Thermogemmata fonticola: one gene and its partners. The main gene of each other region encodes a partner of the protein of the gene in region 3 in a complex. Links are inferred from orthologs where the notes say so. Each region holds a gene or a part of one and is shown on either strand. Other genes may lie near its edges.

Evidence for each region. Proteins that work in one complex are often made in the same cells at the same time.
Region 1: the proteins of H0921_RS09410 (region 3) and smc are in contact, whole or in part, in a crystal structure (PDB 3ZGX), measured with the Bacillus subtilis proteins. The link is inferred for Thermogemmata fonticola from one-to-one orthologs.
Region 2: H0921_RS09410 (region 3) and scpB share a complex: the UniProt entries of both Bacillus subtilis proteins name them as parts of the cohesin-like complex. The link is inferred for Thermogemmata fonticola from one-to-one orthologs.

The regions. Positions count from the first base shown.
Region 1 is NZ_JACEFB010000003.1:245,458-253,821, reverse strand. Bases 1,638-5,791 are described here. They hold smc (chromosome segregation protein SMC), read right to left. Parts: upstream 5,414-5,791; coding sequence 1,838-5,413; downstream 1,638-1,837. Other genes in these bases: H0921_RS07060 (flagellar basal body P-ring protein FlgI), read right to left, coding at 5,458-5,791. Outside these bases: H0921_RS07075 (hypothetical protein), read left to right, coding at 1-512; H0921_RS07070 (response regulator), read right to left, coding at 684-1,403; more of H0921_RS07060, read right to left, coding at 5,792-7,446; H0921_RS07055 (hypothetical protein), read left to right, coding at 7,978-8,280. UniProt on the Bacillus subtilis protein: Required for chromosome condensation and partitioning.
Region 2 is NZ_JACEFB010000013.1:73,580-80,774, forward strand. The notes cover bases 1,638-4,622. They hold scpB (SMC-Scp complex subunit ScpB), read right to left. Parts: upstream 3,475-4,622; coding sequence 2,800-3,474; downstream 1,638-2,799. Other genes in these bases: H0921_RS14475 (sulfate ABC transporter substrate-binding protein), read right to left, coding at 1,638-2,551; nuoH (NADH-quinone oxidoreductase subunit NuoH), read left to right, coding at 3,612-4,622. Outside these bases: H0921_RS14470 (hypothetical protein), read right to left, coding at 990-1,298; more of H0921_RS14475, read right to left, coding at 1,523-1,637; more of nuoH, read left to right, coding at 4,623-4,832; H0921_RS14490 (DUF4339 domain-containing protein), read right to left, coding at 5,050-6,663; H0921_RS14495 (3'-5' exonuclease), read right to left, coding at 6,912-7,195. UniProt on the Bacillus subtilis protein: Participates in chromosomal partition during cell division. May act via the formation of a condensin-like complex containing Smc and ScpA that pull DNA away from mid-cell into both cell halves.
Region 3 is NZ_JACEFB010000005.1:212,369-220,325, reverse strand. Bases 5,184-7,957 are described here. They hold H0921_RS09410 (segregation and condensation protein A), read right to left. Parts: upstream 7,102-7,957; coding sequence 6,265-7,101; downstream 5,184-6,264. Other genes in these bases: H0921_RS09405 (glucose-1-phosphate adenylyltransferase), read right to left, coding at 7,124-7,957; H0921_RS09415 (hypothetical protein), read left to right, coding at 5,365-6,282. Outside these bases: H0921_RS09440 (hypothetical protein), read left to right, coding at 1-781; H0921_RS09435 (hypothetical protein), read right to left, coding at 986-1,963; H0921_RS09430 (hypothetical protein), read right to left, coding at 2,232-3,971; H0921_RS09425 (hypothetical protein), read left to right, coding at 3,970-4,116; H0921_RS09420 (SDR family oxidoreductase), read left to right, coding at 4,250-5,137. UniProt on the Bacillus subtilis protein: Participates in chromosomal partition during cell division. May act via the formation of a condensin-like complex containing Smc and ScpB that pull DNA away from mid-cell into both cell halves.

The DNA of each region.
Region 1 (8,364 bases), on a different replicon or contig from region 3:
CTGGTGGAGAAAAGATCGGCGGCCACTTCTTCCTGGCTCCCGATGGGAAACATCTGATCTTCCACAACGGCGTGATTATTGACGGCGAAGATGCCGGTGGCCGCTTGGCGGAACCTGGAAATGCTGGCGGTGTCGGTGCAGGGGGGGTGCCGGGTGGCGGAACAGGCGGTTTTCCGGGTGGTTTGCCGGGTGGGGGAGGCGGTTTCCCTGGAGGATTACCGGGTGGCGGCGGGGCGACACCCCCGGATATTCCTCCCGCTCCTAACGGGAACAGTGGAGTTGTACCTCCTGGAATTCCTCCCGCCCCAGGTGGCGGTGGTTTCCCCGGTGGTTTACCGGGTGGCGGTGGGGCGACGCCACCTCCTCCGCCTCCCTCTCCTCCCGGTGGGGGAGCAAGCTCACCCTTGCTACCTCTGCTCCCTGGCGGACCGCGGCCCGGTGGTGTACCGGGTAATCCCGGACCCAATCCTCCAGCTCCGGGTGGTAATCCGAGGACACCACCCCCGCAATGATATCGTCACGTTGGTCGGTTCTCTCTCCTGAACCTTCCAGGCAAAAAACAGCGGGACAGAGTTGCTCCCCTCTGTCCCGTTTCCCTTTTTCATCGAAGATTCAGCGGAGTTTCGGTTGTTCCTCGACAAAGTGAGTGGATCATGACGGTGGGAAGAACCTGCCCAGTTGGCTCATGTACCACCCGATGTTGCTGGCGGTTCCTCCCGGAATCGGTAACCGACGCCGCGTACCGTCTCGATCAAGTCCGCGCTTCCTCCCGCTTCCGCCAACTTACGGCGCAAGGTTTTAATGTGGACATCAATCGTGCGCTCCAGGACGATTGCCCCTTCCCCGATGGCGGCATCCATGAGCTGGTGGCGGCTGAAGGCCCGGCCCGGCTGGCGGACGAGCGTTTCCAGCAGACGAAACTCCGTCGGGGTGAGAACCAGGGGCTTCCCATGAATCGTGGCGCGATGTCGGAGACGATCAATCCTTACTCCCAGATGTTCAATCACATCGCCTGCTTCACCTTGGCCCGCCACCCGCCGCAGGAGAGCCTTTACCTTGTGCAGTAGCACCTTGTTGCTGAAAGGTTTGGCGACGTAGTCATCCGCACCCATGGAGTAGCCCACGACCTGGTCCGTCTCCTCCGTCTTGGCTGTGATCATGATGATCGGAATGTCCCGTGTCCGTTCGCCGGCTCGCAGCAGGCGGCATACCTCCAGGCCATCCATTCCGGGCAACATCAGGTCCAGCAGGACGACATCTGGCAACAACGTCTGAGCTTTGCGCAATCCTTCCTGACCATCGTGAGCAACATGGGTCTCGTACCCTTCACGGTTGAAATACCACGACAGGGACTGAGTCAATCCCCGCTCATCCTCGATGATCAGAATCCGCGGTTGTGGCATCGTTTCTCCCCTTGTTGCCATCATAGCCAATGCACCGCTTGCCATAGACGCCACACCAGATAATTCATCCATAACGTGACTCTCCCGATCTCAGCAATCCCCCATCCTGAGTTTGGTCCACGGTGTTACGATTCCCTCGCCACATTATCCGCAAATCACCGCGAGCTTGGTGATCCACCGTTCTTGCAGCTTTTCCTACTGTTGGCTTCTCTCAGCCATTCGGCCTCCTCGGCTATGCTATCCATCTGTCACCCTACATGTATCATATGAAGGTCCCGCAAAACCTCGATGAAAGCTGCATGAGTTCGCTGGGGAACCCACCCTAGCCTGACTGGCTCATAGGTAAGCTCAACTGTATCGCGGGATGACAATACTTGGAGAACCGAGAAAGGAGAGGCATCTGAACGAATCAAATTGGCGGAACGAAATAGATTTCAGGCGGCTTGGGCAGGGGACTCCCATTCCTCAAACCGTAGCGGCAAGACACGGCTGACTCCCTGATCGGTCATGGTGACTCCCCACAGTCGGTCCGCCGCCGCCATCGTACGTTTTTTATGGGTGACAATGATAAACTGGCTGATATTCAGAAACTCGCGCAGAATGGAGGCCAGCCGAACCGTGTTGGCTTCGTCTAAGGCGGCATCCACTTCGTCGAGAATGCAGAACGGGCTGGGTTTGGTGCGGAAAATTGCTAATAGCAGAGCGATCGCAGTCAGAGTCTTTTCCCCTCCCGACAGCAGCGAGAGCGAACGCAACTCTTTGCCCGGCGGACGAGCAATGATGTCTACACCACTTTCCAGAACGTCAGCCTCATTTTCGAGAACGATATCCGCTTGCCCTCCGCCGAAGAGCTTGCGGAACAAATCTTGAAAATGGCTCCGTACTGCTGCGAGCATATCTAGAAAGAGCTTGCAACTATCCTTATTCAACTGGTCGATAATCTCCAGCAAAGTCCGGTGGGCCTGTTGTAAATCCTGATGTTGGCTCAAATGAGTCTGATACTCGCCCTCCAGGAGGCGAAGCTGGTCCACGGCCTCCAGATTCACAGGCCCAGCGCGGGTCATTTTTTGCTTGAGTTCATCCATCTCCTGAACCAGAGAGTCTGGATTGGAGGCCACTTCTCCATCCTTGGTATCCAGAAGTGATTGCAGACCCTGAGAGTCAACCTCCAGCTCTTCCTGGAGTCGTATGAGGAGGTATTGATGTTGATTCTTAAGGTCTTGCCGTTGTAATTCCAACTCATACAAACGATGCCGCAGTTGTTCAAGCTGCTGTTGTAACTCCTGAAAACAAGAATAAAACTCGTCACAACTTTGACGTTCCATTTCACAATACTGGTCTAATTGTTGTAGTTCTAGTTCAAATTTTTCTTTGTCAGCATAAAGCTGCGACAATCGCATTTCCTTGTTGAGAATCTCGACCGTGGCTTCCTGGTATCGTGTGCGGAGAGTATGTATCGCCGATTGAACATCCAGAATTTCCACACGTCGCTTGCGGATTTCCTTTTCGAGTTGGGCCTTCCAATCCATCGAGTGTTCTCGCGCGGAGAGCAGTTGGGTCAGTTTCATTTCGGCAGCATGCAGGTGTTGGCGTGTGGTCTCGCAGTCGCCTTGTAACGATTGCAGGGTCTGCTGAAGCAGTTCCAGATTCTGCTCGATTTCTTTGGCTGCTTGCTCGGCGCTTTCAGCTTGCCGGTGACTTTCTAGCCATGCGCTTTCCGCTCGGCGTAATTCTTCCTCCAGATATTGGGTCTCTTGGCACAGGAGTACCCAGCGTTCATTCCAGTGTTCAAGAGCCTGCCGGTGCCTGTCCAGAGTCTGGCGTGCCTCGATCGTTGCTTTTTCTAGCGTCTCCTGCTGTGCTTCTAGTTCGGTCAACTGACTTTCAATATCTTTCAATTCATACTGCAAGGATGTTAGAGCATTTTCTTTTTGCTGGAGTTGATCAAGGATATCGCGCGCTTGGGCTTGAAGCTCGCGGAGTTCGCTTTTTTGCGAGACAAGTCCTCTTCCGGTATGGAATGAACCGAGGATGACGGATCCGTCAGTTTCCCATAGGTGCCCTTGTTTAGTTATGATGCGAACATGGGCATAGCGCTTGCGAAGCGAAACAGCTTGCTGCCAATCATCGACGAGAATGACATTGCCGAGCAGTTGTGCGGGCAGATCGAGAACAGGCGACTGAACTCGCTCAGCTAAGGTCTCAATTTCATAATCATGTGATTTTGTATATGGAGGTGTATTGAGAGGAAGCAGTCCTATACGGTTGAACAAATCGTCCTGGAGTGTTGCAAGCAAGGTGAGGAGAGATTCCTCGGAGCGCACCACCATATATTGAGCCTTATCACCCAACGCGATTTCCACTAGAGGCGCTATATCGTGAGGAACTACAAGCAGGTCAGCCACGAGACCGATCATTTCCGTGACAAGGGGATGAAGAGGATCTTTTGCAGCGAGGCGGGCTTTTTTTTCCAAAAGCTGTCGAACTCCTTCTTCCACTCCAGCGCGGGAGCGTTCCCATTCATCGAGCAATTCCATCCTTCCGCGGACATCACTGTATTGGACGCGGAGTTTTTCTAATTCATCGTAGTGTAATTGTATATCTTGTTGTAAGTATTTTCTCTTTAAAATAAGCTCATCAATTTTATTGCGAATATCTTGAATCGATTGTTGTTTTTGAATGTCATTTTCCATTAGTTTATCTAATGTTTCCTGCAAAGTTTGTCGCTGGATTGTTGCCACGGTAGAATCCCTGTGGCGGCGTTGCAGTTCCTGTTGAAGTCGTGTGACGTTGGCCAAGGCAGCATTGGCGGCGGACCGCGCAGACGCAGTGACTCGAACAGCATCAAATTGTTGCTCCCGCTGCCGGGCTATTTCGGTGTCAATCTCCTGGCATCGGGATTGCAGGGCCTTGAGCGTGGCCTCCCATTGCTGTTTTTCTTCATGAACTCCTTGGATTTCGGACTCTGTGTGCCGGTACTGTGATTCCGCCTCTAGGTGCTCCTGTTCCGCCCTGCGAAGGCGATGTGTAATATCGGAACGCCTGTGGGTGAGCTGGAGCATCTCATTTTCGAGTGTTGTCAAACTCAGATATAAGTGCCGAATAGAGATTTGTTCTGTAGAGATTCGTCGTTCACAATCTGCTAAAATAGCAGATAGTTCTTTACACCTTTTTTCGTAATCATTCAATTTTTGCTCTCTCGATATCTTGGTGTTGTTATATGTATAAATACTTTGCTGTTTTTTCTCAATTTCAACATTTACTTGATGTATTAAATGATCTAATTGACATATGGCCTGCTTCAAGCGTTGATCCTCATATTTTCCCCAGATAATTCGAAGTTGCCGGAGGCGGGTTTGATATTCGAGGTACTTTTGGGCCTTAGTGGCCTGAAGGCGGCAGGTACGGAGTTGTGTTTCCAAGCTGTGGAGGCGATCCTGGGAACGGGTCAAATTGCTTTCCACCTCGGAGAGTTTCCGTAGTGCCTCGTACTTACGAATCTTGAAGCGGCTGATACCGGCGGCTTCGTCAAATAGTTCCCGACGCTGTTGAGGATTGGCTTGGAGCAACTCCTCGACGCGGCCTTGAGCAATGATGGTGTATCCCTTGGCACCGGCTCCACTGCCCATGAATAGGTCTCGGAAATCTTTGAGACGCGCCGGCTGTCCGTTGATCAGGTATTCACCGTTACCGTCTCGATAGATGCGTCGTGTCAACTGAACTTCATCCGCTTCGATGGCAAGCCATCGGCGGCGATTGTCGAGAACCAGGCTAACTTCGGCCATTCCCAAGCTTTTCCGCCGCGGAGAACCGTGGAAGATTACATCCACCATTTCGCCGCCGCGAAGACTACGAATCGACTGCTCTCCCATGAGCCAGCGAATGGCATCAACAACATTACTCTTTCCGGAACCATTAGGTCCAACAATTGCTGTAATACCTGGAGCAAAATCTAAACTCGTTTTATCGGCAAAAGATTTAAATCCTGTCAATTCCAGCCGCAAAAGCATAATTTTTTCCTGATTTATATTACATCAATTAATCTAAAATTGTATTACTTGTTATTTGGGATGATGGGAGGAGTCGAAGGAGGTTCGTGACGTTTCGGACCGAAGAGGCGTCCGGGTTCTCGATTCAAAGGGGGACGTGGGGGTGGCGGCGGCTGATTCGTTGGGTCTGTTTCCGGTGTGGGAAGAGTGAGATTAGCGTTCTCGACGGAAGTGCGGCTGACCCCCAGGCGCGACACCTCGGCGTCCGCTCGGCGAAGGCTGGGATCATGACGGGCGAAATAGGCCAGTTGTCGTAGGTTTAGCTCGAGAGGAATGGCATCAACGAGCACAGCGGATGACAAAACACCGGCAGCGTCGGCGCGGCGGATCAGCTCGACAGCTTCCGCATATCCTCCCCCCAACTGACCCAAAGCCATGAGCACGGAACCCACCTCGGGAGGGCAGGTTACCTGGCGTTCCATCCAATCGTCCTTGACCTTGACAATACGAGTGAGAGTTGCGGGGCCGGACGCCGGGACTTTGACAGTGTACTCGGACCCGACCGGTAGTGTGAACGGCCCCCGGAAGAGCACGTCATCTCCAAACAGAACAATTTCGGCTCGGCGGCTGCTGGTCAAATGCACCATTCCTGGTGTGCCCGGCGCTACCAAGTGGAGATGGTAGGAGCGGTGAATCGGGATACCTCGTACAGCCGCATGCTGATCGTCGGCGAGGCGCAGAGCCAGAAACGCGCCATAGCGGAGTTCGGGATCGGTTCGTCCCATCAGCTCGACGAGCCGATCGGCAGCAGCAGCGTCATCCAGAGCGGCGAGTGCTTTCAGGGCAGGTGCTCGCAGGGCCGGGTGTTCCTCGGCCAGACGGGCCAGTTCGGCGGCACCATCGCTCTGTCCTAAGTAGGCCAAGGCCTCAGCGGCGGCAAAGCGGACCCACGGCGATGTACTTTCCAGACCCACACGCAATGCCCGAACACTGCTCATTCCTAATGCTTCCAGCTTGACCGCTGCTGTCAAGCAGGTGGCAGGGTCGAGCAACTCATCCTCCAGTCGGCGGCGGTAAAGACTTTGAGGAGGAGTAGGAAGAATAGGTACGTGGCGTGCCACAAGAAGAAAGCGATAATGATTGTTGCGATACGGATATGGAACGTGAACTAAGATAAGTTCACGAGTTTTAGCATCGGCTACTTTTTGGGATGCATCTGTAGCATTATGAAAAGTTGAATTCAGGCGTTCCGCTACAATGGCGGCCATCCGCGGATTCTGATCAGCAGGGTTGAGCAGGATGTGATAGGGGCGGGAACGTGTCACCCGGGCACCTCCCCAGATTCGCGCTGAGCGATAAAGGGGCCGCCCTTCCGCATCCTTTTCGACCTCCTCAGGGACTTCGTCGCGCCGAGGCAGGAACTGTCCAGCGATCAACTCCCCCGAAGCGACGGCCCATACATCTCCGAGTTTCAAATCACCACTGGGACCGACACGTTTTCCTTCACGAAGCATGGCGCGAATGTTGCCGGTAGTTTCATATGTATATAATTCACAATGATGGAGATATCCTCCCTTTAAGCTCGTGGTTTTACTTTCTTCAGGCAAAGTGATCTCAACGTCGATCAATTCTCCTTTGCGCGCCCCTGGAGGGATAAGGGCGGAAACTAATACGAGTGATGTACGGCGTTGCGGATCATCTAAAAATTCTCGAACGTTAGTGACTCCTTGTTTTTTTAGACTTTGTTCGAGCATAGTGCGCCATCCTCCCGGCGGAGCACTGCTTCCCGTACCTGGAAGATTGGAGACTAGCCCGACACCGCTCACCGGGATCGGTTCCGTATTTCCTACGGTGCTTTTACTTCCAATAGTTGTAGAATCATCAAGATCAAAATTTGGATCATCACCTATTTGAGATCGACTTTGTATTTTATTCGTCAGACTATGATTGTCCCACAAATTATGGCAGCCTGTAATACTTGCCAATCCCCAGGTTGACAATGCTAGGAATTCCCGCCGCCTCCACCCCTTCCCCCGGCTAGCATTAGCCGCCATAGTTGGCTCTCCTTGCCCGACGGTTATTTCGGCCCGATTCCCCCGCGGTACGATTCCCCTTTCCGCCTAGGCCGTATCCACCAGCAGGAACGGCACCATAGCAGCCTCTGTTCATGTGTCAAGGCGAATATCGCTGCCCGCAGGGTTTTCCACGTCCTAGCCGTTCTGACCCCCCATGAGATCGGTTGCGATTTGGGTCATGGTCTGGATGATGGGTAATCTTTCAGATGGCTTTACTCGACGAGTCTTGACGAGGCGGCCGCATTCGACAGCTTTCATCGAGATTGATAGACCGGCTGCTCAGTTTCAACTGATAATATGTATCGCAGAGCTGATAATGTCCAATCATAGTGACGTGCAACGTACCTCGAAAAAGCCTCAAGCGATTTTGGCCGAAAATGCCTTGCAAGCACCAGAGACCTTGCTATGGTGGGCACCTCTGGAAGTGCGTTACTGGGGGGATGGCTTCTGGACACCAAAAGGATGGATGGAAGGGTCGTTCCCTGAGGAAGTGAAACGGGAGAGATAAATATGAGGAAACATGGGTTGGGGGCGTGGTTGATCACATTGGGGCTGATGAGTGGTAGCGGAATTCATGCTGCGCCGCCGGAGAGAGCTGAGATCGAAGGACGTGAAGTGGATCCCATGGTCCAAGTTTTTCATTTGCCAGAGGTCATCCGTGGGAGCTATGTCGCGCCCCTCGTCGTCAAGAAACCGGTGTCCGAATCACCTAGTAACGGTTGGGATGAGTCTTGGGAGCGGTTCCTCTGGCAGATGAGCATGCCACTGGGTCCTGCCTGGGTGGATGACAGCGATTGGTTTGAGAGATTGTGAGTTTTGTGAATTGCGGCAGCGTCCCCTTCCTTGAAATCAAGTTGACGTGGCGGCAAGAAGCCCGTTCGCCCCTGCCATTCTCAG
Region 2 (7,195 bases), on a different replicon or contig from region 3:
TCCGACGAGATTAGAACATCTGAACACACTCGGCCTTGGCCATCCAACTGCCCCTCCGCAGCGGGGCGGAGGAGGGGGCCGGATTGCCCTCCCTCTCTCCTTTTCTCCTATCCCGCCCGCCCCAGCCTCATCTCCGTCCTGGCTGTCGCCAGGTCCTGACATTTCCACCTGCTGGTGGCCGTGCCGCTTTGCCGGGGAGGAGGGCTGTCCCACCCCTGATTCAGCTCCACCGCTTGGCGGATTCCACGCTGGAGCGACTTTTCGGAGGCCGGCAGAGATTGCGGCATCCCCGATCGGGACAGGGCCTGGAAGCGGCTTTTCTCTCGCGCTGACGGTGGGAATTGCCAGAAAGGCATGTCCACTGGGTGAGGCGGGACTCGAACCCGCACGCCCTTGTGGGGCAAGGGATTTTAAGTCCCTTGTGTCTTCCGATTCCACCACTCACCCTGGCTGGTTCGTCTCTGGACCATTTTACGCCGATTCCGTTCCGGTGCCACCTCCCGTGTCCCGCTGAGGGGGTATCCCTCTTGGGGCCGTCCCGCGGAGAGGAGTGTCCGCCTGCCCTCTTGCGCTTCCCTAGTCCTATTTCTCCAAGGCTTTCAAAAGAGCAACCCATCATAGGGCCTCAAGGTGAAAAAGCAGGCGGCAAGTGATCGCGGCGGTGGTGAAATTGGGCACGAACCTGAAAGGGAATCCCAGCGATCCGAGGAGGTGGGAGACATAATGTTGGCCCTTGAGGAGATGGCTCTGAGGAAGGATAGATTTGCGGACACAGGGTGAATCTGATTCCACAAAGGTCCAGGGAGAGGGAGTGAGATATGAAGCGTGCATATGAGGTCCACACCGGCAGCGGTGGCAGGGTGGACGTGGGAATGGTGTAGTCATCTATTCGGCTTGGCAGAAGGGGAGAGTATAGAAAAGAGAGCCACCGCCCTGATAAAAGCTATCACGGCGGTGGGTATACGGATTACGTTGAAGGGCAAGAGGGATCAGGCGAGAACATCCACAAGCCGCTTGACCTGATCTGCTCCCAGGCGTTTGATCAGGTTGCGGACGGTTTCCAGGTCCTCGATTTGCGGTTGGCGCCGCCCGCCTCCGGATTGGCGCTTGATCTGGGATTTGTAGTTGCTGATGAGATTGGTGGGCAGTTCGTGGTGAAACTCGTTGAGGATGTATTCCTGCAATTCACCGGGTTTGGCATCCGGTCCTTTGGCTTGCATCGCCAGCCGCACCATTTGCATCTGGCTGATGCTGCGCTTCTCACCGCTCTCCGCCGACTTTTCTGACTTCTTGGCCATTGGAGCGTACCTCACACAATACGGGTTAGAAAAACACAGATAGGGCTTCCGACCACGGGAACGGACTCCACAATACCAGTTCCCTTTACCTCTGTTATTCCTCTCGTCAGTATCATATATACCACATCCAGAGAAGTGGAAAGAGAAATTTCGATTTTTTTCATACCAAAGCCGATATGCAGATCGGTAAGGTCAGACGGCACGGAGGCGGGGGAAAATGGTATTTAGGAGATCTCTCGGAAAATCTGGTCGATCAATCCTCCCTCGGCGAAGAACTGCTTCTGGATGTTATGCCAATCGCCCAGTTGATGTTGGGGATCCACAGGACGGAGAAGTTGCATAGGGGTAAAGCGTGGGTCTTCAGTCCAATGAACGGGGCGGAGATATTGCTCGGCGATGATGTTTTGTGCCACCGGTGAATAGAGGAAGCGGATGTAGTTGTGGGCGAGTTCCTCCGCGCCGGCTTGCCGGGCGTTGGCGTGGACCACGGCCACAGGGGGTTCGGCCTGGACGCTCAAGGGGGGATGGACGATTTCGACCCGGCCGCGGAGTTCGCGTTGTTGCAGATAGGCCTCGTTTTCCCAAGTGAGCAGAACGTCCCCGATGCCCTTGCGTGCGAAGGTCAGGGCGGCCCCGCGTGCTCCGCTGTCTAGCACAGGCACTTTGCGCAGCAAGCGGGTGAGGAAGTCTTTCGCCTCTGGGAAGCTCCCCCCACGAGCGGTCACGCTCAGCCAGGCGGCCAGCATGTTCAGGCGGGCGCCGCCGCTGGTTTTCGGATTGGCCGTCACGATGCGGAGCTGATCCTGGAGCAAATCCGGCCAATCGCGAATGTTCCAGGGGTTCCCCTGCCGCACGACAAAGACAACCGTGGAGATATACGGCAATGAACGATGCGGAAATTGAGACTCCCACGAAGGTTCTATCAGACCTTTGCGCACAATGGTGTCGATATCCAGCCACAAGGCCAGGGATACGACGTGAGCAGGGAGGCCATCGAGGACTGCCCGGGCTTGAGCGCCGGAGCCGCCATGGGACATTTTGATGCGCACCGGCTCTTGGCCCTGTTGCTGCCGATGTTCTGCGAAGGCCTGGTTAATTTTGCGGTACAACTCCCGCGTCGCATCGAAGGAGGCATGGAGCAGTTCCGCCCCTCGACCCCGGCCGGAGCAGCCGCCTCCGAGTGTCAAGGCACCCGCCGCCAGGGTGTGGAAGAAACCCCGCCGCGTCACGCATCGAGAAGTCCATAGCTTCATATATTTCACTCTAGTCATCCCCGCACATGTTGGCGATGGATCGATTCTTGATCTTATGTAGAAAGCGATTGCAAAAACTTACCATCATTCGCCTCTCATCCCTTCCATTTTGGCCAAGTGCCGCGGGGGGGCCGCCTGCCGCGGGGTCTTGTGGCGCCGTTGGCGCGAAAGGAACCGAGCGGGGGGAAGGGCATCGGTTTGGGGTCCGTTGGGGTGTGCCGTTCTGGAGGATGCATTGTGGAGGCTGGTCAGGAGGGCGGTTTTTTCAGGGCGTGGATGTGGGGCAAGTCTTCAAGAGATTTCAGGCCAAAAAGTTGGAGGAACCGGCGGGTGGTACCGTAGAGTTGGGGCCGGCCGAGGGAATCTTGCCGCCCGACGACCTGGACCAATCCCTTTTCCAGAAGGACGCGCAAAGGTTCGACGGCTTGGGTGCCACGGATTTTTTCGATTTCGGCTCGCGTGATCGGCTGTTTGTAAGCGATGAGGGCGAGGGTCTCCCAGGCGGCGGGGCCGAGGTGCAAGTCACGGCCCGTGTGTCGGAGGCGGGCCAGCCAGGGATGATAAACGGCGCGGGTGAGTAACTGATATCCCCCGGCCACTTCGGCGATTTGGAACGCTGTCTGGTCGGCGTCGTAAAGCTGCTCCAGACGTGCGAGCAGTTGTGCCGTGGCGGCGGTGTCCGGAAGCAAGGCGGCTTCGGTGAGCCGCTTGAGACTCAGAGGTTCGTCGGCGAGCAAAAGCACCGCCTCCAGGCGGGCCAAGAGGGGATCGCGGGCCAGGGGATCATCCGCGGCAGCCGGTGCTCGAAGGCGGGTCCGCAGCCATGGCCCACGATTGGGCAGATCGGCAGGGCGCACATGTGCCGGACGGCGGGTTGCTACTCCCCACCGGCGGCTCGTCCCCAAAGCAAGCCGATGGACCATGCTCCGTTCCTCACTGCTGGGAGCTTCGGCGGTTCCTCAACGCCTGGATGCCATCGCTGGGAGATTCTCTACATATCTGATAAAAGGCGCTCTGTCGAGGGGAAGGGGAACGCCTGGCAGAACGAAAGGGGCAAGCTGTGCTGGAGTTCTGGTCCGGGTATTTGGACAAGCCGTGGAATGTGCTGGCCGCCGCTGGGACCGCCGCGGCACTGCTGTTTGGCTTTGTCGGTTTGTCGGCCTTTTTAGCGATCTGGGCCGAGCGCAAAGTGTCCGGGCGCATTCAGGATCGGCTGGGACCCTCGCGGGTGGGACCCTTTGGCTTGTTGCAATCGCTGGCGGATGCGATCAAGCTGCTGGCCAAGGAAGACCACGCTCCGGCGGGGGCGGACCGTTTCCTCTTCCGCCTGGCCCCCTATCTGGCTTTTTGTGCCAGCTTTACGGGGTTTCTCGCCTTGCCCTTCGGGTATGGCCTGGTGGGCTGGGAGCTGTCCGTGGCGGTCTTCTTCATGCTGGCGGTGCTGTCCAGCGAAGTGTTTGGAGTGGTCCTGGCGGGATACGCTTCGGGCAGCAAGTGGTCCCTCTTTGGCGGAGTGCGGGAAGCCGCCCAGGTGGTCAGTTATGAGGTACCGCGCTCCTTGTGCGTGGTCATTCCCATATGCCTGGCTGGAACGTTGGACCTGCATCAGATCGCCCGCCAGCAAACGGGGGGATTCTGGGAATGGAACATCTTTCACGATCCGTTCACCTATCTCGCCTTTTTCGTGTTTTTCATCACGGCGACGGCCAGTTGCAAGCGTGCACCCTTCGATTTGGCGGAAGCCGAGAGCGAACTCGTGGCCGGTTTCCACACCGAGTATAGCGGTTTTCGCTGGTCGATCTTTTTCCTAGCGGAATACGGGAGCATGTTCGCGGTCAGCGGCTTGGCGGCGCATCTGTACCTGGGCGGTTGGCACAGCGGGTTGCTCCCTTGGGAACCGGCGGAAACTTGGGGGCCGCTCTGGGGGAACCTGCTCAACGTCGGCGTGTTCGTGGCCAAATGCTGGCTTTTGGTCCTCGTGATGATGTGGCTGCGCTGGACTTTGCCGCGGCTGCGCATCGACCAGGTCATGGAGACCTGCCTGTTCTACCTGCTGCCGATCAGTTGCGTGCTTATGGCAGGTGTGTGCCTCTGGCAACTAGCGGTGCCGGCGGAGTGGGGCCGGTGGGTCCGCTACCTTCTCGCCGGTCTGACGGCTCTAGGCTTACTCACGCTTCTGATCAGCGTCCTACGTCCCTTGCCGCAGAATGCCCGCCGGGGCGAGCTTCCCGGCGCCTGGAAGGGGCAACCATTATCCGCTTTGCCCCTGGGACGCTCCTGAATCGGGCCCAAGGAGCGAGAGCATTTCCACTGGGGAAATGTGCCGGGCGGGCTGGCTTCCTGTCCCAGCTGGCTTCCTGTCCCAAAAGAAGAGGATTCTTTCCGGAATTCCTGGAGGGGAATGGGATTGCTGGAGAAAAATGGTTCATCTGAGAGAAGCGGTTACTCTTGGCAGGGAACGGCAAGCCTTGGAGTGGTGTTGGGCTTTGGGGTGTTACTCAGGTGGTCTCTGACGCGGGCAGATCGGGTAACTCCGCCGGTTCCTCGGACTTCTCGCGAGGCGGTTCCGCTGGAGCTGCTGGGGCCGGGGAAGGGGGAGGCGGTGCGAGAGTTTTCTCCACGCTGGAGGGAATGGCGACGCCCAGCAGCGGGGCCAAGGCCAGCATTTGCAGATCGAAGTCCCGCGCATCCGGCCGCAGGCGGAACAACCGCTCTTGATACCAATGGCTGTGCTGCACCTGGAGCACCACATCGGCAAAAAGCACACTAAAAAAGAGCAGTCGGCCGACATACTCCATCCACATCGCATGGATTTGCATGTTCCACACCTGGACCAGAGAATGGCGCTCGTCGAAGCCGAGCAAATGCTGCTCCCCAATTTTCGTGGTGAACAGATAGATGATCAGCAGGACTACGCCGACCAGGGTGAGCGTCAGCACAATGCGCTGCAAGCGGATGAGCTGCTCGACATCCTCCCGGTACGCTAAGGGTTGGACCAACAAGCGATATTGGGCCAGGTAAACGATCGGAGCGCCGATCCACAAGATCAAGCTGATAAGCAGCAGAGCATTGCCGATGGCGTGGTAGATCAACACGAGGGTGGCCCAGGTCAACAGCACGAAAAGGGGAATGCTGGCAACCATTCCCCAGCCCGGTACGGTAGCCGCCGGATAGAACATTTTGATCCGCCAGCAGCCGCGACTGAGCGCCGGTAACAAGGACAGCACCAGGGGCATGATCGTCATGTAAAACTGCAAGCCCAAGATCAGGTTGAGGACCATGCGCTGGGCTTGGACTTCCGCTACGGTCGTCTGTGGTGTCTGGGGGATGGCAATGAGCCATTCCGCGGGACTAAAAACCAGAATCAGCGGGATGCCGAGGGCCAAGCCGCCGCCCCAAACCACATAGCGGAACGACTGGCGGTACTGATGGAACAGGTAGGCAGCACTGGCGGCGCTGCCGGCCAGGATCAACGTGGCTAGGGGAATGAGAAATTGCACGGCCACGCCAAAGCTGGTCAGGTCTTCGCGCCCCTGTTTGTCATTAATCAAGTGAAGCAATTGCAACACGGCGGCCAATCCGGCAAAACTGGAGGCGATCCAAAGCGCCGCCTGCCGCCAGAGAGCGTAAGCCGCCGGACGGCCCTGCAACCCCGCTTGGGCCAATTGCGCCTGCTCCTGGGCCTGGGGGACCATCGATTCCGGATGGCCGGCGAAGAGCCGCTGCCAGTGAAGCAGCATGCGGCCCCAAAAGGCCTTGAACCAGGCGAAGGGGTCCGGCGGCGGGTAGGGGGAAGGAGCCTGCGGTACTCCGTAGGGAGGACCGTAAGCCGGTCCATAACCGCTAGGAGGAGGGGGAGCCATCCCCGGCATCGGCGGAGGAGCGGGCGCATAACCAGCCGGAGTGCCAGGCCAGGAGGTGATAACTCCCTGCGGCGGGAAATACGGCAGCAATTCCGCGACCTGCCCCGCTTCCACCCACTGGGGCATCCCTTGCCGCCAGACCAAATCCCACCGACTCAACCGGCCGGAAGCGATCTCGGCGCGAAGCTGCTCCAACGTCACCGGCCCGATCTGCGTTCCCGCGCGGGCAAAATACCAAATCTCATTCATGGTCGTGCTGGGAGCTGGAAACCCCTTCCGCTGGCCGTTCCTGGGGACAAAGTTGCTATCAGATTAGTCCGCCTTCCGCCGCTTCGCAATATATCTCCCCCCAGCAAGCCTCGCAATCAGTAGAACTTTCGCCGCTTGGCAGCCGTTGCCCCAACAAACTCCACCCGGCAGGCGTGTTACTCTGCGGCAGAACAGACCCGTCTCGAAAGTGAAGGCGATCAATGGCTCTACGCCCCGATGGTGGACCGTTACACCCCCTGACAGACCCGCCGCACAATCCGTGCGATGTTGCGGGCGTCATCCAAACCGCGGTGAGGGGAACCCTCAAACTCCATCCCCAAGTAGCGGAGTGCCTCGCCGAGGCTCAGCCGCTTGGGCAGCCCCAGGACGCGGGATAGCTCCGCCTTGAGATTCAGGTGCCCCGAAGAGAAGGGATACGCGACTCCGTGGAAGGCGCAGTCCTGGAGGAACTGTTTACGGTCGTAGTCGCCCCAAGAGCAGAAGAGCCAATCGGAAAAGGGGGAGAGCCACC
Region 3 (7,957 bases):
TAACGGGGAACGCGAAGCCCTTCGCCTTTGGATCCGTACACCCGATGAGCAACGTCGGGCGGCCTACGAAGCCGATCGCTTCGTTCCGCCACCCCAAGCTGCTCCCACTCACATTACCCCGGATTATCGTCATCCCGACGGAGCGATTAAGGTCAAGTCGATCCTCAACGACCGCTGCGCCCGCTGTCATGCCGCCGGAGCTGAGCAAGAGAACTATCCCCTGGAAACCTACGAGCAAATTGCCAAATACCTGGTCGTTCCGCCGAGTATCGAAGTGCCGCCGGGAGGGGGTTGGGTCGCGGTGTCCACACCCATAAGTATCGAAAAATTGGCCCAATCCACGCATGCCCACTTGCTAAGTTTCGCTCTTCTCTTTTCCGCCACAGGCTTGCTCCTCGCCCTGACCGACTACCCCCCCCTGCTGCGATACATTCTCGCACCTTGGGTCCTGCTGGCTTTCTTGGCAGACATCACCTTGTGGTGGTTGGCGCGCCTCTCTGACCTCTACGGTCCGTATTTCGCCATGATGATCCCGCTGACAGGAGCCGTTGCGGCGCTGGGATTGACCCTCCAAATCCTCCTGACACTTTTCCACCTCTACGGCTCAAAAGGTAAGACTGTCTTGGGCGTTGTGCTTCTCCTGTTGGCATTGGTGGCTGTGTTTGTTTATGCTCAGCAAATCCGGCCAGCGCTCCAAGCGAAACGAGAACGTCTGGCGAATAATCCGCCAGAGTCTGCTCAGCCTTCTCCGCCTGCCGGCTTAGCTCCGAAAACGGACTAACCCAATTCGGCAGCTTAGTCCATACCAGATGGATAGGCCGGGAGAATGAAACATCATGGGGATTTGATGAATCTCGGAAATCCGATGAATTCAAGTCATTAATGACGTATTATTCCAAAGTAAAAATCCATCAGTATGGATATACTGATGGATTAATAGTACATCAGGTTAATGTATCAAAGTGGCTCTCATCTATCTAGCTCCTTATTGGGCTAGCTCTCCGCTGAAACCGATTTTTCCTCCGAACCCGCCAAATCCCCCGATGCCTCCAGCAATTCCCATCATATTGAATCCACCTATACCCATCATATTAAATCCTCCCATCCCCATCATTCCCATCATGTTGAATCCCCCCATGCCCATCATGCTAAATCCCCCCATTCCCATCATATTGAATCCACCCATCCCCATCATGTTGAATCCACCCATGCCCATCATGCCCATCATGCCTCCCATCCCCATCATTCCCATCATGTTGAATCCCCCCATCCCCATCATGCTAAATCCCCCCATTCCCATCATATTGAATCCACCCATTCCCATCATTCCCATCATTCCGCCCATGCCCATCATGCCCATCATGCCCATCATGCCCATCATGCCACCCATTCCCATCATTCCCATCATTCCGCCCATTCCCATCATGCCCATCATGCCACCCATGCCGCCCAGGTAGCCACCGGGGATAGTTGGCAGCATTTGAATACCACCTCCGCCGATGCCACCAAATCCACCGCCGATGCCACCAAATCCGCCGAACCCACCTCCGATGCCACCAAATCCGCCACCGATGCCACCAAATCCGCCGAACCCACCTCCGATACCGGCAAAACTCCCGAATCCACCTCCGATCTGAAATCCGCCGAATCCGCCTCCGATCTGGAATCCGCCTCCGATTTGGAATCCGCCGCGGTTACCAAAGTTCTGAAAGCCTTGAATGCCCTGATTCCCTTGGATCCCTTGATTTCCCTGGATGCCTCGGTTGCCTTGGATGCCTTGGATCCCTTGGTTTCCCTGAATACCAGCGGGGCGCCATTCACCGGGTGGAACATAGGGCAAAAAGCCGGGGCGAAGGGGACCTTTTCCCGGCTGAGCTTTCACACCTGTCACCCAAGGTACCACGGCACAAACGCTCATGACACCGACCACCATAGCCAGCCCACGGGGTAGAGTACGCAACATTGCTGCTCCTTCACCGGACAGAAAGGATGGTCCCGCAATTCGACAACGAAAAGGAAGCACCACCGGCATTGACCCTTGGGATGACCTGACCGCCAAGTCTCTCCCACCAGGGCAAGTATTGGTTCAGCATACAGGCTGACAAGAAAAATGCGCGGGGAAAATTTCAAAAAATATAAAAAAGTTGCTCCCGATCTACCTTTCCTTGCCATATCGGGTGTCTTGAACTGATGGGATTGATCAGGAGGGGAGAAAAAAGTGTAGGGTCGGTTTACTCTCCCAATCGGAAATCAAAAAACATTTTCAGGGACGCAAGGATCAGCCGATCGTAAAATCGTATCGTCAGCCGGAGTTGTTCTCCGCCCTCGAGCTGAATTTGGTATCCCATCATGCTATTTTTCTCTTGGCCAAGCCGGTTGCGCACTTGTTCGCCGACTTCTTCATCACCCGTGAGTATGGTTACCAAGGCGGCAAACTGTTTCGGTTGATAGTGCCACTCAAAGGCGGCTCCTGGACCTGGTTGCAGTTGGCTGATCTGTCGCAATATGGTCAGGGCTTCGGGTCCGACAGCTAAACCCAAGGCATCCGGACCGCAGGCGACGAAGAGGGCAGGGTTCTCACCGAAAAGTCGTTCACCGTGATCTCGCACTTCGGCAGGCAATAGGGGCCAAACCTTCAAACGGTGCACCGTCCATTCTCCGGCCTTGGCGGCATCCATCTCGAACATCGGTGCGAACGAGCGCTGCTGGGCCAGATGCTTCAACGCCTTCTCCACGTTCTTGGAACCACTGCAACTCAAAACCGCAGCGGCACTGTAATGGCCTTTGGCATTCGGTTCCCGCAGTAGAATAGCGCTTTCCAATTTCCCCTCCTCGCTGTCGCGCTGCCAACTCCGAGCGATTTCCAGAAACACCTCGGCTACCTCCTTTGGCCAACCCGCCCCCTTGATTTCCTCCTGGGCAATCTCTCCAATTGCGCTCCAGAGCTTTCGCCATTCCGGGGCAAATTGAGGGGGTTGGATCACCAGGGCCGTTGTCGTGGAGGGGATTTGGGCAAGACCAGAGAAACGCTGCTGGCTTTGCCCCCGCTGTTGCACCACACGGGCAAGAGGAGTACCAGGCCGGGGGAGCAGAATCGCATCCAGGATCACTTGACCGCCGGGATCATTGAGTTCCCAGCGGAGCTGAATCTCAAGCTCCTCCGCTTCCTGGGCTACGCTCTGGATATTCCGCACCAGCCATGACGGCACATCCTCATAAAGAACTTTGGTGAGCTTGGCCTGGCTACCCTTGTCTCCCGCATTTCCCGCAAACAGACCTCGCATTTTAGCAAAACCGTTGTTCACTCCCTGGATGAGTTCCTTGACCGAGTCTTGCGGTACTCGTCCCGGATACAATCGCAGGCTGATGATCGTTTGGGGTTGGTCTCGCCACAATTCCTCAGGCTTGGGCAGGGCCAACGCTGGCCACGGTGAATCGACATTCAGCAAAAGATAAGCCCACTGGTTTGGCATCAACCGAAGGTAGGAGCTTTTGGAAATCAGTGAGGAGGGAAAATGAATTTTGTATAAAAACTTGTCTTTGACATCTTTCTCGGCGCGAATCTCCAGGCGCTGAAGTAAATCGAGAAACGCCTCAGTATCCGTGATGGGCAGAATCAAGGCAAAAGCAGTGTCCTCGGATTTGGCTCTCCAGATGGCGAAACCGCCCCAAGGCCGGTTCAGGTCCAAACCCGCGAACCCCTTGTCTCCGAGTTGCTTCTTGAGTGCCGAGTCGAAAGATTCCACCAGTTGGGGGCCTTCTTCCTTGCCCATTCGGCGGAGGGCCTCGCGAGCTAACGCAAGCAGTTGAGCCACCGGTTGCCCTTGGAACACTAATGTGGGTTGGAGCTTGGCAGGTTGTTCCTGAGCGGTTTTCTGTAAAGCATTTCTCGCCTCCAACTCCGCGCTGATTCCCACAACCCCAATCAGGCCCGCGAGCAGCCCTCCCAAACGGAAATGCCACGTTGACATGGTTGGTTCTCCGAAATGCGGCTGTTGGGACCGTCCCCTCCACTTCAAGCATCATAACCCCCGCCTGCGGCTCCTGCAATCAGGCAGTGGTGTGCGCCGCTTACCTTTGCAACACGTGTATCGCATCATTGCCGGCACTGCATGAAGCAATGTGGGCAAACGGCATGGAGGGTTAAGCGTGCTTGCCTGACGGTAACAAAGGCGATATACCGCATGAGAACCAGGTACCTTGGCAGGAGAGAGCATTCTCCTCGTGGTTTACGGGAGGCATGGGAGTCATGGTTCCGATCGATTTGAGCGGCAAAGTCGCTCTGGTGACTGGTGTGGGAGATAACCACAGTTTTGCCTGGTACATTGCCAAGCGTTTGCAAGAAGCCGGGGCGACGATCGTTCTGGCGTGCCATCCGCGGGTGGTCAATATTGTCGAGGGGTTACTCCGCAGCCAGCATGCTGACGACGTGGAATCCCGCAGACTTTCCAATGGCCAGGAATTCCAACCTGCACGGATTTATCCCTGTGATGTTAGCTACGACACCATGGACGATGTTCCTCCGGAAGTCAAAAACGACCGGCGTTATGCCCGATTTGCCGAATATTCGATTCAAGGGACCGTGGATGCTATCGGCAAGGAATTCGGAGGAATCGACATCCTCATTCACTCGATCGCATTCAGTCGCGAGGTCACGAAACCACTGATTGAAACCAGCCGAAAGGCTTATCACGAAGCGATGGGGATTTCTGCTTACTCGCTCACGAGTCTGGTGCGGGCCGCAGTCCCCTACATGAGCCATCGACCATCCGGGGGTAGTGTCGTGGGATTGACGTATGTTGCGGCGGAACGAGTGGTGCCCCATTATGGGGGCGGCATGGCGACATGCAAGGCAGCCCTTCAGATCGACGCTAAGCAGTTGGCTTGGTTCGTAGGCGATCGCAACATTCGGGTCAATTTGATCTCAGCGGGACCTTACGGCAGCCGTGCAGCGCGCGCGATCAATAAGGATTTCGACAAACTGATCCAGCATGCCGCTGAACACTCCCCCTTGCGCCGGCCTATCAAACCGGAGGAAGTCGCCGATGGCGTGCTCTTCCTGTGCAGCCCCTTGGCCAGTGCCATCACGGGGCAAATCCTGTACGTGGACTGTGGCTACAACATCATGGCCACGTGATACGGCGGCTGTTCCCCGTTTTGTAACAGCCACTTCCGTTTCACCTCCGCTTCGCTTATACTACTGTCGCCCTTCCTCATCCTGGAGTCATTGCCATGGCTATAGCGGTAGTCTGTCCGCAATGTAGTTCGCGTTTGAATGCACCGGATATCGCAGCGGGAAAGCGTGTCAAGTGCCCGAAATGTCAGACTCTGGTGAACGTTCCCCAAGCCGCACCAGCCTCTTCGATGGGATACGTTGAAGTCGTTCCGTCGCCTGCACATCCGCCGGGTCGCGCTCCAGGAAAACCGCCGGCATCCCGTGTCGCTGTTGCCGTAGGGGATGATGAAGATGAGGTGCCTGTTCGGAAAAAAAACAAAAAATCTTCGGACTCCGACAGCAATGTGATGCTCATTCGCAATATCATCGGGGGTATTGTTCTGGTTATTCTCCTCGGTGTTGCTGGGTATATCTACTACACCAAATTTTTCGCCAACAGAGATGGTGATGATCAAGCATCAGCCAAGTCGGATAGCAATACGGCGACTCCGCCGCCAGGCGGCTTTGTTCCGTTGGATAAGGCTCAAAATATAGGGAAAGGCCCTCCTCTCATTCCCATCATCCCTGGCGGTCCTGTGGCAGGCGGTGTGCCGAAAACGGGCGGAGGTGCTCCCACCACCAAAGGTGGCGGCGGGGGTGGCTCTCCGCGACCCAAAGATGGCACCACTCCGACTATCACCACGCCTGTGGGACTGACTGTGACGTTTCCCGGCCCGCCGCGGAAATCGGATTCCCTCGCCCGGCAACTGCTGGTCAAGCATGGACTGACAGGGGATGTTTACCTCTGGAGTGATGGAGGAAGTGCTTGCACACTCGTGGTCGCGCAACTACCCGCGGGAAGCACAGAAGAACAGGGTAGAAAACACACTGAATCCATCATCCGAGAATTGGCGAATCTGGACTCTGGATATAAGCTGGTGGAACGCAATACCATTACACACGGTGGCCGAAACTTTGATCGACTCCTTAGCCGTAGTCCAGATGAAAGTAGAAGTATAGAATCATGGGCGCTGGTTTCTGATCAAAACATCTTCATAGCATCCACAGAAATTACAAAGGATGAAGCCTCGATGGCGGTGCAACAATTCCTAGCCAATATCCGATGATAGAGGAACATGTGGCTTCTCGGAGTTCCATGCTATCTCCGATTGATCGCCAGGATTCTTGAGTGCAAGAACGATGTTCCCCTCTTGATCGCTGATAACATCGACAACAAACCGGCGGATCAGTTCAAGTAGGGCTAGGAATAGCCCGATGAGTCTCATGCGTATGTAAGGGGGCTGAAATATGTCTCTGAGTGGAATCTGACGAGGGCCTTTCAATGACCGGATGATTTCATTTTCATAGACGTGTTGAGGAACGTCATCTTGGGAAAGCGGGATAGTTTCAACCGGTTGAATCTCGCGGAGAATCCGGGCAAAGGCAGCGATAAGGTCCCACAACTCTACCGGCCGGATCCTCAGGGACGGCGAGTGAGGCGTAGGGGAGGGGGTGGCATCCAATCGAGGATGGCGAGTGTTATGAACTTCAGCTTGAGATTCCAGGATTTGCGCCGCTTCCTTGATTTGTTTGTATTCGAGAAGCTGTTGGATGATATTTCTTTGTGACTCCTGGAGGTTAGCGGAGTGGGCCTCCTCGTTTTCATCACCGGGTTCCTGGATCAACAGCCGGCTTTTCATTTCCATCAGTCGTGAAGCCATGACCAGGAATTCACCGGCTACTTCCAGTTTCCAGAGATTCAACTCTTCCAGGGTTGTGATAAAATCTTTGAATTGTTCAGCAATTTGAGCGACCGCGATTTCCTGGATTTCGAGTTCATTCTGGCGGAGGAGATACAGAAGCAGGTCGAGAGGGCCGTAGTATTTGTCCAGTGTTACTTTAAAGAGATGATGATCTGATGGGAAATATGGATGATCTGACTTCATAAAGCATTAAGGGTTGAAGTTATTATATAATCGTGCCGTCTGGGATGATGGAGCCACGCGGGATGCATATGATACCATCTCGGATATAGTAGAGGCCATTAGGGCCGTCATAGTGCTGGCGGCCTTCGCGGTTGATGAGCTGAACGTAACGCCCGATGCGGCTATCTTTGTCGAGGATGGCTCGTTCGATAATGGACCCATCTCCGATGTTGAGGTTGGGGCGCTGAAGGCGTACATTTTCTAACTTTTGTTTGTCCGACTCATAAGCATCGGAACCTAACATGACGGTTTCACGGAGAACACAATTGCGTCCGATGATGCTACGCACACCCACTAGGCTATGTTCAATTCGTGTGCCTTCTCCGATGACGCAGCCATCAGCAATGAGGCTGTGTTCGAGTACGGCACCGTTGATTCGGCTCGCCGGCAAGTTCCGCATGCGCGTGTAAATAGGTCCATCGGGACTGAAGAAATCGAAAGGCGGATTGGGTCGGGCCAAGGCGATACTAGCTTCATGGTAGCTCTTGATCGTCCCCAAGTCTTCCCAATAGCCGTCAAAGAAGTGAGCGATCATGCGTTTGTTTTTGTAATGGCGGGGGAAGACCTCCTTGCCGAAGTCCGTCGCTAGCGGCCGGGCGGTTAGCACTTCGTAAAGAACGTCGGTGCGAAACAGGTAAATTCCCATGTTGGCTAAATAATGCCGGTTGTTGCAGGGTATACCTCGGCGCTCAAGCCATTCCGCAGGAACATAGTAAGGAGCGCGTTCATCCTGGGTCTTGGGTTTCTCTACAAAACCTGTGATGCGATTGTGTGTATCCACACTCATCAGTCCGAAACCACTTGTCTGCTCCTCCGT